One region of the Streptomyces sp. NPDC044704 genome, then DNA from elsewhere that is predicted to be linked to it. Evidence: riboswitches for the same ligand, from Rfam matches in the RefSeq annotation. Region 1 holds a riboswitch; each other region holds the start of a gene.
What was found. A riboswitch is a leader RNA that binds a small molecule or an ion and turns the genes downstream of it on or off. The one in region 1 is predicted to bind cobalamin.
Positions count from the first base shown of each region.

Region 2: linked by a shared signal. The riboswitch ahead of metE (5-methyltetrahydropteroyltriglutamate--homocysteine S-methyltransferase) and the one ahead of AC07B0_RS25220 (cobalamin biosynthesis protein) in region 1 are both predicted to bind cobalamin.
Region 3: linked by a shared signal. The riboswitch ahead of AC07B0_RS19425 (energy-coupling factor ABC transporter permease) and the one ahead of AC07B0_RS25220 (cobalamin biosynthesis protein) in region 1 are both predicted to bind cobalamin.
Region 4: linked by a shared signal. The riboswitch ahead of AC07B0_RS07210 (prenyltransferase/squalene oxidase repeat-containing protein) and the one ahead of AC07B0_RS25220 (cobalamin biosynthesis protein) in region 1 are both predicted to bind cobalamin.

Region 1 covers NZ_JBWKGY010000011.1:58,854-61,041, reverse strand. The annotation lists gene AC07B0_RS25225 (cobyric acid synthase) at 1-98, opposite strand, end outside; gene AC07B0_RS25220 (cobalamin biosynthesis protein) at 95-1,069, opposite strand; cobalamin riboswitch at 1,106-1,262, opposite strand; gene AC07B0_RS25215 (hypothetical protein) at 1,368-1,589, opposite strand; gene AC07B0_RS25210 (inorganic phosphate transporter) at 1,618-2,188, opposite strand, start outside.
Region 2 covers NZ_JBWKGY010000022.1:88,487-90,674, forward strand. The annotation lists gene metE (5-methyltetrahydropteroyltriglutamate--homocysteine S-methyltransferase) at 1-1,206, opposite strand, end outside; cobalamin riboswitch at 1,382-1,606, opposite strand; gene AC07B0_RS34690 (3-hydroxybutyryl-CoA dehydrogenase) at 1,757-2,188, opposite strand, start outside.
Region 3 covers NZ_JBWKGY010000007.1:146,362-148,549, forward strand. The annotation lists gene AC07B0_RS19420 (energy-coupling factor ABC transporter substrate-binding protein) at 1-54, opposite strand, end outside; gene AC07B0_RS19425 (energy-coupling factor ABC transporter permease) at 54-749, opposite strand; cobalamin riboswitch at 779-974, opposite strand; gene AC07B0_RS19430 (flavodoxin family protein) at 1,098-1,823, shown strand; gene AC07B0_RS19435 (AMIN-like domain-containing (lipo)protein) at 1,917-2,188, opposite strand, start outside.
Region 4 covers NZ_JBWKGY010000002.1:630,789-632,976, reverse strand. The annotation lists gene AC07B0_RS07210 (prenyltransferase/squalene oxidase repeat-containing protein) at 1-1,296, opposite strand, end outside; cobalamin riboswitch at 1,428-1,556, opposite strand; gene AC07B0_RS07205 (prenyltransferase/squalene oxidase repeat-containing protein) at 1,883-2,188, shown strand, end outside.

The sequences.
Region 1 (2,188 bases):
GCCAGCCACCGGCAGATGCCCGCCGTGACGACGCTCTTGCCCGCGTCCGACGTCGTACCGGCGACCAGCAGTCCGCCGCCGCGCTTCGCGCCGCTCATGCGCGCCCCCTCCGTGTCGTACGCGAGACCAGTGTCCGGGTGGCGGCGGTCCGGGCCAGGGCGCAGACGCCCAGCGCCAGCCAGGTCACCCGCCGCGACAGCCGGACGGCCCGCTCGATGTCGGCGACCTCCACCGGCCGGCCGGCCGCGCCGTTCAGCACGGCACGGTGCTCGGTCCGTCCGCCGTAGGCCAGCGTCCCGCCGAGCCGGACACCGAGCGCCCCCGCGAAGGAGGCCTCGACCGGGCCCGCGTTGGGGCTCGGGTGGGCGGCGGCGTCGGCGCGCCAGGCGCGTACGGCTCCCCGCCGGTCGGGTCCGGCCACGACGGCGGCGAGCGCCGTCAGCCGGGCCCCGGGCCAGCCGGCCAGGTCGTCCAGCCGGGCCGAGGCCCAGCCGTAGCGCAGGTGGCGGGGCGACTTGTGGCCCACCATGGCGTCGAGGGTGTTCACGGCGCGGAAGGCCAGCAGCCCGGGCACCCCGGCGACGGCCCCCCACACCAGGGCCCCCACGACCGCGTCGGAGGTGTTCTCCGCGACGGACTCGACGACGGCCCGGGCCATCTGCTGCCCGTCCAGGGACTCCGGGTCGCGCCCGCACAGGTGGGGCAGGCGTTCGCGGGCGACCTCGGTGTCCCCGGCGGCGAGCGCCCCGCCGATGGCGCGGGCCTCCCGGCCGAGCGAGGTGCCGCCGACGACGGCCCACGTGGCCGCTGCGGTCAGGGCGACGCGGGCGGCCGCGGGCCGGGAGCGCACGGCGCGGGCGGCCAGCGCACCGACGGCGGCCGCGCCGCCCGCGCACACGAGGGCGTGGAGGACGCCACGGCCGCGGTCGTCGCGCCACAGGGCGCGTTCGACGGCGGCGGCGGCGGTTCCGAAGGCGGCCACGGGGTGCCCGCGGCGCGGATCCCCGAGGATCCGGTCGCCGATCAGGCCCGCCGTGGCGCCGTACGCGAAGACGCGGTCGGCACGCATGGTGGCAGGTATGTCCTCACTCAGGGTCCGCGCCCTGGTTCGACGTGTCCGGCGGCGAGAGTTCCTGGCTCCCGGGGCCGCGCACCGCGTGCGCTGACCCGGTGACAGTGGCGGGACCGCGCCGGATTCGCACCGGACTTCCTCTTCCATGCCGCCGTATTGGCTCGGGCAGTCCACCACGCACCGCGAACGCCCGTCAACTTGCCGTTGACCTGCGGCGGGTTCGGGCGGGGGGCGCACCGGGGGTACGCGAAAGCTCCCTCCGGGAGGACCCGGAGGGAGCTTCGGACACGTCGTGTCAGGCGACGATCAGGTAGATCCCGTACGACACGGCCGCCGCGCACAGCGCGAAGCAGGCGTAGGCGCCGGTGCGCGCCAGGGCCGCGGTCCCGCCGTGCTCGGTGGCGGCCTCGTGCTTGGAGAGGCCCACCAGGCCCAGGGTGAAGAGGGCCACGAGGGCGACGGTGGCGGAGAGGCTGACTCCGAAGACGGAGCCGAGCGATGCCCAGTCGATGTTCATGCCGCTGATACCTCTGTCGTTCTCGGGGTCAGACCGCCGCGGCCGGAGCCGCGGGGGTCGTCGGGGTCGCCGTCGCGGCCGGGATGGTGGCCTTGAGGTCCTCGTCGGTCACGGCGGCGGTGGTACCGGCCGCGGCGGTGGTCGGCGGGACGGTGACGGCGGCCATGGCCGTGGTGACGACACCGGGCTCGTCCGTCGTGGTGGCGGTCTCCACCTCGTTGACGTTGTGGTGGTCGACGACCTGGCGGCGGGAGATGACCCAGATGGCGAAGCAGGAGGCGACCAGGAAGACGGTGACCGCGGCGATGCCGACGTCACCCGTGCGCATGACCAGCTCGGCGCCGGCGGCGACGAGGGCCGCGGCGGGCAGGGTCAGGCCCCAGGCGATGAACATGCGGGTGGCGGTGGACCAGCGGACCACGCCGCCCTTGCGTCCCAGGCCGGAACCCATGACGGCGCCGGAGCACGCGTGGGTGGTGGAGAGGGAGAAGCCGAGGGTGGAGGAGGCCAGGATGACGCTCGCGGCCGAGGTCTGGGCGGCGAAGCCCTGCTGCGGCTGGAGGTCGGTGAGGCCCTTGCCCATGGTGCGGATGATGCGC
Region 2 (2,188 bases), on a different contig from region 1:
GGTGATCGGGGAGGTGGCCCGGGAGGCGAGGTCGGCCTGGTTGGCGGCGAGTTCGGCGGTGATCGCTCCGGGGCCCTGGGCGAGGCCGCGGGCGAGGGTGGTGATCTCGGTGGTCTTCTGGCGGGCGAAGGCGAGCCAGCGCCGGATCTGCGGGTCGATGTCGCGTTCGGCGGTGGCGTCGAGCGGGACGTGGAGCAGGGAGCAGGACGCGGCGACGTCGACGGAGCCGGCGAGGCCGAGGAGGGTGCCGAGGGTGGCCAGCGACTTCTTGTGGTCGTTGATCCAGATGTTGCGGCCGTTGACGACGCCCGCGACCAGGCGCTTGCCGGGCAGGCCGCCGACGGCGGCGAGGTCGCGGAGGTTGGCGTCGGCGGCGTCGGTGAAGTCGAGGGCGAGGCCCTCGACGGGCGCCTTCGCCAGGACGGGCAGGGCGTCGCCGAGCCGGTCGAAGTAGGTGGCGACGAGGAGCTTGGGGCGTTCGGTGAGCGCGCCGAGCTCCCGGTAGGTGCGGGCGGCGGCGTTCAGTTCGGCGGGGGTGCGGTCCTGGACCAGGGCGGGTTCGTCGAGCTGGACCCATGCGGCGCCGGCCGCCTTGAGGTCGGCCAGTACCCGGGCGTAGACGGGCAGCAGCCGGTCCAGGAGGGTGAGCGGTTCGAAGTCGTCGGCCACGCCGGGGGCGGGCTTGGCGAGCAGCAGGTAGGTGACCGGGCCGACCAGGACCGGGCGGGCGGTGTGGCCGAGGGCGAGGGCTTCGCGGAGCGCGGCGACCTGCTGGGCGGAGTCGGCCGTGAAGACGGTGTCGGGGCCGAGTTCGGGGACCAGGTAGTGGTAGTTGGTGTCGAACCACTTGGTCATCTCCAGCGGGGCCACGTCCTGCGTGCCGCGCGCCATCGCGAAGTACCCGTCGAGGGCGTCGGTTTCGACGGCCGCCCGGTGGCGGGCGGGGATCGCGCCGACCATGACCGTGGTGTCCAGGACGTGGTCGTAGTACGAGAAGTCGCCGGTCGGAACCTCGGTGATGCCGGCGTCGGCCAGCTGGGCCCAGTTGGTGCGGCGCAGGTCGCGGGCGGTCTCCCGGAGGGCGTCGGCGCTGACGCGGCCCTTCCAGTAGCCCTCGACGGCCTTCTTCAGTTCGCGGTTGCGGCCCTGGCGGGGGTAGCCGTACACGGTGGCCCGTACTGCCGCGGCTGCGGATTCGGTGGTCACGGAACTCTCCTTCGCGAGCGTGTCTCCATGGACCCGGTGGCGGTCCGAGGGTGCGAAGGGGTGCCGGAACGGGCGGACCGCCGGGACCGCGTACGACGGGGTACGCGACGGGGAGGATCCGCCTGAGGTGCACGCCGACCCGCCCACGAGGTCACCGGGAAACCGTGCGCGGTCGTTCGCGCACGGGCAACGGGCAGGTCTTCGGACTCGCGGGCGCGCCTGCCGGTCTCCCGGCGGGCACCTACTGGCCGTCGCTTCCCAGGACCGGTTCCGGTCCCAGTGCGTATGACGGCGGTCGTTCCCGCTCACCGCTGCGGGGCAGTCCCGGATTCCCACCGGGTTCCCTCTTACGACGCATCCCGTCTGGCGGACGGGGCGAACCAGCTGCGGACGCCAGCGTAGGCGGACCCGGTCGAGAACCGGTCCAACCGTCCACATGCCGGACGGGGAAATGAGATGCGGCGCGGGTGCGGCGACACCACTCGCCGTACCCGCGCCGCACTCCCGCGTCCCCGGCGCACCCTCTGCCCGGGGGACGTGCCGGGGCCCCTCAGCCCCGGCCGTAGGTGTGGAACCCGCGGCCGCTCTTGCGGCCCAGCAGCCCGGCCTGCACCATCCGCTGGAGCAGTGGGGGCGGGGCGTACAGGGGTTCCTTGAACTCCTCGTAGAGCGAGTCGGCGATGGCCGCGACGGTGTCCAGGCCGATGAGGTCGGCGAGTTTGAGCGGTCCCATCGGGTGGGCGCAGCCGAGTTCCATGCCGGCGTCGACGTCGGCCGGGCTCGCGTACCCGGATTCGGCCATCCGGATGGCCGAGAGGAGGTAGGGGACCAGGAGGGCGTTGACGACGAAGCCGGCCCGGTCCTGGGAGCGGACGGTGGTCTTGCCGAGGGTGTCGCGGGCGAAGTCCTCGACGCGGGTGAGGGTGTCCTGCGAGGTGTGGAGGGAGGTCACGACCTCCACGAGGGGCAGGACGGGTACCGG
Region 3 (2,188 bases), on a different contig from region 1:
CAGCGCCGCCACCAGGAGCAGCAGCAGGGTGTTGATCTTCGCGTTCCTGGTCATCAGAGCGCCGCCTCCTGCTTCGTCTTCGTCCCGGTGAGCTTGGCGACGCCGAGGCGCACCAGGTCGGACTTGCTGGACTGCATGAGCAGCCGCACCACGAGCACGGTGAGCAGGCCCTCGCTGACCGCGAGCGGGATCTGGGTGAGGGCGAAGATGCCCGCGAACTTCTCCAGCGCGCCGACGAAACCGCTGCCCGGGTCCGGGAAGGCCAGCGCCAGCTGGACGGAGGTCACGCAGTAGGTGATCAGGTCGGCGAAGAAGGCGCCGAAGAAGACCGTCACCATCAGCGGCACGTCGAACTTCTTCAGCAGCCGGTAGACCCCGTAGCCCGCCCACGGGCCGGCGACGGCCATCGAGAAGACGTTGGCACCGAGGGTGGTGAGTCCGCCGTGCGCCAGCAGCAGGGCCTGGAACAGCAGGGTGATCGTGCCGAGCACCGCCATGATCGGCGGCCGGAAGAGGATGGCCCCCAGTCCGGTGCCGGTGGGGTGTGAACAACTGCCCGTCACCGAAGGGATCTTCAGGGCGGACAGGACGAAAGTGAACGCTCCGGACGCTCCGAGCAGCAGGGTGCTCTCCGGGTTGGCCTTCACCTCGCGGGTGAGGGCGCGGACACCGTGGACGACGAAGGGAGCGGACGCGGCGCCCCAGGCGACCGCGTGCAAAGGGGGAAGGAACCCCTCGGCTATATGCATGAGTAGAGAGACCTCTCCAGCACCTCGTGGATGGACGACGCGCCCCGGCCGGTCTCCTGGCTCACGGGTACTGATGCCCTGGCTCCGCCTTCCCGGGGCCGTGCGGTCTCCCGCGCGGAACCCAGTGGCTTCCCGCAGGAGTGGAGCCGGACTTCCCGATCACAGTGGCGAGGGCCGCACCGGTTTCCCACCGGTTTCCCGAACACCAAGGCCCGCTGACAGTAGTCGTCCGCGCCGACCGGTAACAACCCGCCCCCGTGCGCGGGGGTGACCGGAGGCCGTCCGGCGGTGCCCCGGAAGGGTGCGGTCCGATGGCGGTCCGGGCCCCGGCCGGTCAGCGTGGGGGGCGTGGCTGACACCTCCTCCGGCGCTCCCGCCTACTCCGACCTCTCCGCCGTCTACGTGAACTGCACGCTCAAGCGCTCGCCCGAACCCAGCAACACCGAGGGACTGATCGCCAGGAGCCGCGCCGTCATGGAGGCCGCCGGCGCCCGGACCTCACTGATCCGGGCCGTCGACCACGACATCGCCACCGGTGTCTGGCCGGACATGACCGAGCACGGCTGGGAGACCGACCAGTGGCCGGTCCTCTACAGCCAGATCATGGACGCCGACATCCTCGTGCTCTGCGGCCCGATCTGGCTCGGCGACAACAGCTCCGTCATGAAGCAGGTCATCGAGAGGCTCTACGCCTGCTCCTCGATCCTCAACGAAAAAGGCCAGTACGCCTACTACGGGCGCGTCGGCGGAGCGCTGATCACCGGCAACGAGGACGGCGTCAAGCACTGCGCCATGAACGTCCTCTACAGCCTCCAGCACCTCGGCTACACGGTCCCCCCGCAGGCCGACGCCGGCTGGATCGGCGAGGCCGGCCCGGGACCCTCCTACCTGGACCCCGGCTCGGGCGGCCCGGAGAACGACTTCACCAACCGCAACACGGCCTTCATGTCCTGGAACCTCATGCACCTGGCCGCGCTCCTCAAGCGCGCGGGCGGCGTCCCCGCACACGGCAACCAGCGCTCCCTGTGGGACGCGGGCTGCCGCTTCGACTTCCCCAACCCCGAACACCGCTGAGCCCCGTACCCCGTCCGTCCGGGATCCGGCGGCACGACGCCGGGGGCCCGGGGTGTGCGACACCCCGGGCCCCCGGACGGCGTGCCGGTCAGGTCAGCACGTGTTGGGGTGCGAGACGTCCACCACGACCCGCTCCGGGTTGTGCAGGACGGTGACGCCGTAGGCCGGCCGGGTGTCGAAGGCGGCGCCGAAGGTCACGTAGCCCTCGTAGTCGCCGGTCATGGCGAGGCCCTTGAGCTTGCTGAGGTAGATCTTCTGGAGCTTGGGGCCCTTGTAGACGTTCTGACCCGCGTCGTCGTGTCCGGCGGCGGGGTGCAGACGGATCTCCAGGAAGTACTTGCCGGCCAGCGGGACCGGCTTGCCGG
Region 4 (2,188 bases), on a different contig from region 1:
CTTGCCGTTGACGGCGGTGATCGTGCCGGTGCCCGACGAGGGCGTCACGCCCGTGACGCAGCCCGACGGGGTGGCGGCGCCGGTGGCGGCGGCCAGGACGTCGCCGAGGGTGGTGGTCGTCCCGGTCGGCGTGAACGCCACCGAGCACACCTTGAGGTTGCCGGCGCCGTCGTCGACGGTCAGCGCCAGCTTGGTGGCGGTGCCCGCGGTGAACGTCGACTGGGCGACCCACTGCGGGGCGCCGGGGGTGACCGGGACCGGCGGGGCGGCGGTGAAGCCGCCGCCGACGACGCCGCGCAGCGCGTCGATGGAGGCGTAGGCGGTCGGGCCGGTGTCGGACGGCTTGTACTTGAAGCCGCCCGCCGGGTTGTACTGGTTGGCGATCAGGAAGTCGATCGGGGTCTTGCCGTTGGCGGTGAGGAAGTCCCCGGTCTGCGGGTTGATGCCGCAGGCGTTGAGGCCGGCGACGCCCCAGCCGTTGGAGCTGGTGTTGACGCCGTAAAGGGAGTTGAAGGCACCGGAGTTGGCGACGAGCTTGCTCTTCAGGAAGTTCTTGGCCTGGACGACGTCGGCGTCGGTGTTCGGGACGCCGGAGACGCAGAGCGCGGCCATCGCGGCGCCGGTCATGTCGACGTCGCTCGCGGAGTTCAGGACGGTGGGGTTGCCCTCGGCCTTGTTGTAGGTCCAGCCGCCGTCCACGTGCTGGTTGGCGCGGATGCGCGTGACCATCGAGTCGGTCAGGGCCTGCGGGACGCGGGCGCCGCCGGCCTGCGTCTTGGCTCCGCCGAGCGAGAGGGCCGCGAAGACGGTGCCGTTGAAGTTCCCGGACGGGCCGAAGTAGCCCGCCTCGGCCGTCTGCCAGTAGGAGTAGACCTGCGCCACGAGGTTGCGGGAGGCCGAGACGCGGGCCGGGTCGATGCCGGCGGCGTACGCGTTCAGGGCGGCGCGCTCGTAGTCGGTGACCACCGGGGCGCCGGAGGGCCAGCCCGCCGTGGACAGCAGGTTGCGGTAGACGGTCCGGGCGTTCTTCGTCGTGTCCCCGCCCGGCGCCACGTCGGCGACGGCCGTACCGGCCGCGGCGAAGGCGGTGAACGCCCACTCGTTGGACAGTCCGGAGCCGGCGTACGAACCGTCCGCCGCCTGGAGCGACTTGAGGTAGGCGACACCGTTCGTCTTGGACGTGGAGATCTGCGCGGGCGACGAGGTCGCGGACGCGGGCAGCGCGGTGAGGGCGAAGGCGCCGAGCGCGGCGGGCACCGCCAGCGCGAGGCGGCGGGAGGTACGGGGACGGGACATGGCCTGCTCCTGGAAATCGGCGGACGCCGGTCCCTCCCCGCTCACGCCGCGCGTCACCGCGCACGGAGCTCGGGGCACGGCAGGGCAAGGCCGGGGAACCGCCGTCCGGAACGCGTGGTACGGCTTCCTGTGGTGCATCGCCGTATGGGCATTCGGGCTCGGAAACGGCCCCCGCCGTTCCACACCGCTGCGCGTCAGCTCCGGCATCGCACCGGATTCCCCCATGTGGCAGCCCAGGACGCTACCCGAGCGGTCAGGGGACCGCCAGCCTCCGCTTCCGGGGGCGGACCGCGGCGGTCCAGGATCGGTCGGCTGAGACTCATGCCACCTTGACGCGTCGTCGGGATCCGTGTTGCACTCCGGCTGATAACTGCTCAGCACCAGGGGAAGCCGGTCGAATTCCGGCGCTGACCCGCAACCGTAGGCCCGGTACGTCCGGGCGAGCCGGATTGCCTGGGGCCGGGCCACAGTACGAAGAACGCCGTCGCGGATTGCGGTGTGGTCGTCGCAGCCTCCCCATGGCCCGAGAGCCGTGCGGGGGTTCCTCGCCACGTGCGCAGCCGCCCGGCAGAGACGAGGGGCCGCGGTGGGGACCGAACAGCAGGCGAAACGGCAGTCGGGAACGAGACGGCGGTTCTTCTCCCTCGTGACCGCGGCCTTCCTGACGCTCGGGTCGGGAGTGGCCTTCCTCACGGTTCCCTCGTCCGCGAACGCCGATCCGGTCGACCAGTGCACCGCGGCCAACGGCGCCGTCGTCGCCGTGGACTTCGGCCCCTTCGGCGGCAAGGTAGAGCGCGGCTGCGACACCACCCCGACGACCGGGTACGAGCTCCTGCACACGGGGGGCTTCACCACCAAGGGCACCGTCCACGACGGTGACGGATTCGTCTGC